DNA from 2 places in the Nocardia sp. NPDC049526 genome. Region 1 is predicted to be linked to the other one. Evidence: riboswitches for the same ligand, from Rfam matches in the RefSeq annotation. Region 1 holds a riboswitch; the other holds the start of a gene.
What was found. A riboswitch is a leader RNA that binds a small molecule or an ion and turns the genes downstream of it on or off. The one in region 1 is predicted to bind cobalamin.
Positions count from the first base shown of each region.

Region 2: it holds a riboswitch for cobalamin, as region 1 does, so the genes downstream of both, metE (5-methyltetrahydropteroyltriglutamate--homocysteine S-methyltransferase) here and ACIBW7_RS04910 (CbtB-domain containing protein) in region 1, are expected to answer to the same signal.

Region 1 is NZ_JBITMA010000001.1:1,106,728-1,108,922, forward strand. It holds gene ACIBW7_RS04900 (hypothetical protein) at 1-239, opposite strand, end outside; gene ACIBW7_RS04905 (CbtA family protein) at 276-1,106, opposite strand; gene ACIBW7_RS04910 (CbtB-domain containing protein) at 1,097-1,291, opposite strand; cobalamin riboswitch at 1,322-1,474, opposite strand; gene mhuD (mycobilin-forming heme oxygenase MhuD) at 1,540-1,854, opposite strand.
Region 2 is NZ_JBITMA010000004.1:242,560-244,754, forward strand. It holds gene ACIBW7_RS14730 (pyruvate carboxylase) at 1-445, opposite strand, end outside; cobalamin riboswitch at 750-956, shown strand; gene metE (5-methyltetrahydropteroyltriglutamate--homocysteine S-methyltransferase) at 1,096-2,195, shown strand, end outside.

The DNA of each region.
Region 1 (2,195 bases):
CGGGCGCCGCGCGCCATCTGGACGGCGACGCCGAGAACCACCAGATAAATGCCGCCGCGAACGGCCGAACCTGTTGCGAGTGAGCCGATATCGGCGTTCGGGCGGTCCAATTGCACGGCGGTGTAGGTGATGGCCTCGCCGACGCCGCATAGTAGCGCGATGACGAGTGCGGTGAATGCCACGAAAACCGGGCGTGGTGGGTCGGTTCTCGGCCGTACGGAAAAGGCAGTGGCGGTCATACGACCGACACTGCCTTTCGCGGTTCGAATTCCGGATCAGCCTGCGGTAGCGGCTGTTTCTCGTACCGGAGTGCTATCGCGCGTGGCGAATTCGGTGAGCGCCGCGAAACCGAGGCCGAGGCAGGCCCACAGGGTGGCCGTCTCGCCGAGCGATGTCGCACGGAACTGCCACAGCAGTACGGCCGGGAAGTCGTCCTTCACCTCGTTCACGCCGGGCAACAGGATGTACCCGAGTACCACGATGAGGACGAATGCCGCGACCCCGGCGATCAGCCGGACCGTACCGAGTTGCGCGGCAAGCAGTTTGTAGACGTACAGCCCGATACCGACGGCAGCGAGTCCGAGTAGCACCGCCGCCAACCACAGCAGGGTGCGCTGGTTGATGGTGTCCGGTTCACCCACGGCGGGCGGATTGGCCGGGTACTTGAAGAACGGCACCGCCACTATCGCGGTCCAACCGGCCAATGCCGATCCGAGCGCGAGCTTCGGCCCCGACAAGGTGGTGTACCGGCGTGCGAAGTGCGCGACCGAAGCGAAGATCGCCCCGAGCGCGAGCCCGGCGAGTCCGAGCGCAAGGAACTGCCCGAACTTCTGCCCGGACCGGCTGACCAGCGGTTCTTCCTCGTCACCGTGCGTATGCCCGGCTGGTTCCTGGGCGTGCTCGGCGGCCTGCTCCTTGGCGGTATTGGCCTCTTCGATGGAGATGGCGGCGTCGATCTTGGATTCGCCGACGAAGTAGCCCACTGTCGCGGCCAGCAGACCGGCGATGAGGCCGGCCAGCAGGCCACGGAGCAGCAGGGTCTTGAGCGATCCGACCAGGGGTACGGCCGCCGACGGAGTCGGCGGGGTGGGTGTACTCAGTGGCACGGCACACCGAGCAGGTGACGTCCGTCGTGCATGAGCTCATGCAGGTACATCCCGCTGCGCGAGATGACGCCCTGGTCGAAGCCGACCAGGTACAGCGTGAGCAATGCGAGAAGAACGACGCCCACTGCGATGAGCAGTGTGCCGAGTGAATCAGTTGCCCGACTCGGTGAATGCGCGATAGCCATTCGAGTCCTCCTAGGGATGCGCGTCCCGTGAGTTGTTCGGTGCGAAGGCGCCGGTGTCTGGCTTTCCGGCACCAAGGACTCGGTGCAAGAACACAGTGGCGCGACCGCTCCGGAATTTCACCGAATTACCGCGTCACCCTCGCGTTTGTCCTTCGAACTGTGACATCCGGTTGTACTCGGCGTCAACATGGCGGGCGACTTGCCCAGGCCGGGATGGGCGAGTCGCGCGCCGGGTCTGTCCAGCGGTTTCAGGAAGCGGACTTGGCCGCGACGTCCAGTACAACCTCGAATTCCAGCAGCGAGGCACCCGTCGAAACCGGCTTCTGCCGCTCGCCGGCGTGCGCCTCGCGCGCGGGTCCGTCCCGCCACGCCGCGAACGACTCTTCCGAATCCCACTGGGTGACAACGAAGTACCGGTTCTCTCCGGCCACCGGCCGCAGTAACTGGAAGCCGAGGAAGCCCGGCGAGCCCTCGACCGCATGCGCGCGATGGGCGAATCGCTTCTCCAACTCGGGGCCCGCGCCCTCCGGAACCTCGATCGCATTGATCTTCACAACAGCCATGGCTCCGACGATACGTCCGCGCCAACCGGGCACCCCGCAGCGCATGCGATGTAGTCCATCGCAGGCGAGTTGACCGCGGAGACTCTCCAACTACGGAGCGAGTCTTACGAGCGACCCGTCTCGCGTCCGCGCCGAAGGCGCGGCCATCGAACACAGCCGACTCGTCGAAGCGCATGCGCCGCAGGCGCGGGACTCGACCATCCGGCGAGCGTGCACCGGTGGCCGAACGATCCGCCATCGGTGACCCCAACGAAGCGAGTCTTACGAGCGAGGAGTTCGCGGCCCGTCTCGCGTCCGAGTCGTCGAAGCGCATGCGCCGCAGGCGCGAGTCTCGACGACTC
Region 2 (2,195 bases), on a different contig from region 1:
CGGAGGCGGCCAGCAGTTCGTCCACCTCGGCGGAGGGCGCGCTGGACTTCAGCACCGGCAGACCCGCTGCCCGCGCCGCCTCGATCGCGCGAGCCTTGTTACCAGCCAGTTCGAGCACTTCGGCCGACGGACCGATGAAGGTGATGCCCTCGCGCGCGCAGGCCGCCGCGAGGTCCGGGTTCTCGGACAGGAAGCCGTAACCGGGGTAAATGGCGTCGGCACCCGCGGACTTGGCCGCCTCGATGATCGCCGCTATCGACAGGTACGCCCGGACCGGGTGCCCTTCTTCGCCGATCTGGTAGGACTCCGCGGCCTTCAACCGGTGGACCGAGTTGCGGTCCTCGTACGGGAAGACGGCGACTGTCCCGATGCCGAGTTCGTAGGCCGCGCGGAAGGCGCGGATGGCGATCTCGCCACGGTTGGCAACCAAGACTTTCGAGAACATTGAACTAAGGTACCCGCCCCGGAATCGTGGCCTGACAGGGAAGTCCCCTTCGCGGAATCTTCACAACGAGTCCTAGCAGAGTTGCGAAGTTGTGTTCACCTCACCGACACATCTCACCGTCCGTCGCGGTCACAAGTGCGGTCGGGTGCCACCGGCGACTCGAACGCACCTGGCGACAACTTCGCAAACCCGCTGCGCATCGAGCGCTGTGAAATCCGATTGCGCGGCCGCCTATGCTGGTTGACGCAGCTGGTTCGCCGTGCGTAGACGAGATGGAGCCCCGACGTCGCGTTACGGAGTCGAGTTCGCGGATCGGGAAACCGGTGCGCGGATGAGAGGGAACCCGGTGAGAATCCGGGACTGTCCCGCAGCGGTATGCAGGAACGACCGCCGTCATCGAGCACTGGGCAACCACCCGGGAAGCGACGGCCAGTAGGTGAGCCCCGTACGGGGTCGGCCAGAAGGCCCGTGCCCGCAAGTCCGAAGACCTGCCAGCCGTGTCGGATACGCCGTATCCGGCGGCCACCGCCTCGTGGATTGGGCGCGCGGACCTCCGTGTGATTGTCGGGCTCCATCGGTGTGCCGGCACGTCATTCGGTCTCCGCTAGCTCGTAGGGCGATGGTCTTCGATCTCAGCACTGGAGAAATTCGTGACTGTTACGCATAACCCGTTCACCGCGACGGTTCTCGGTCTCCCGCGGGTGGGGCCGCACCGTGAGCTCAAGCGCGCCACCGAGTCCTACTGGGCCGGACGCATCGACGCGCAGCAACTGCACGCGACAGCACGCGATCTGCGACGCGACCAGCTGACCGAATTACAAAGCGCCGGAATGGATTCCATCCCGGTCGGCACCTTCTCCTACTACGACCAGATGCTCGATACCGCCGTATTGCTCGGCGCGCTGCCGGCCCGGGTCGCCGGTATCGCCGATCCACTGGATCGCTATTTCGCCGCCGCACGCGGCACCGATACCGTCGAACCGCTGGAGATGACCAAATGGTTCGATACCAATTATCACTATCTGGTGCCGGAAATCGGTCCGGAGACGGTGTTCTCGCTGGATCCATCGAAGGTGTTGGATGAGCTGCGGGAAGCGCTCGCGCTGGGGGTGCCCGCGCGACCGGTGGTGGTCGGCCCCATCACCTTCCTGAAGCTGGCGAAGGCGACCGGCGGTGCGGCACTGGATCGGCTCGACGAGTTGGTGCCGCTCTATCGGGAGCTGTTGCGGCTGCTGGCCGTGGCGGGCGCGGAATGGGTACAACTCGACGAGCCGGTCCTGGCCACCGATCTGACCGCTGACGAGGTCGAAGGCGTGCGGCGGACCTACGCCGAACTGTCGGCCGCGACGGATCGCCCCGCGCTGCTGGTGGCAACGTACTTCGGCAAGCCAGGTGCGGCGTTGAGTGCCTTGGTCGAGGCCGAAATCGAAGGTATCGCACTGGATTTCACGGTTGACGCCGATCTCTCCGGTGTGCCGGCGCTGGCGAACAAGCTGCTGGTGGCCGGAGTGGTCGACGGTCGAAATGTCTGGCGGGCCGATCTGGAAAAGACTTTGGCGACGCTCGGCACGGTGCTGGGGTGCGCGAAATCCGTTGCGGTGTCGAGTTCCTGCTCATTGCTGCACGTGCCCTATACCTTGGCGAGCGAAACCAGCCTCGACGAGCGGCTGCGTTCGTGGTTGGCCTTCGGTGCGGAGAAGGTCGCCGAGGTGCGATTGCTCGCGACCGCACTGAGCGCGGGGCCCGAGGC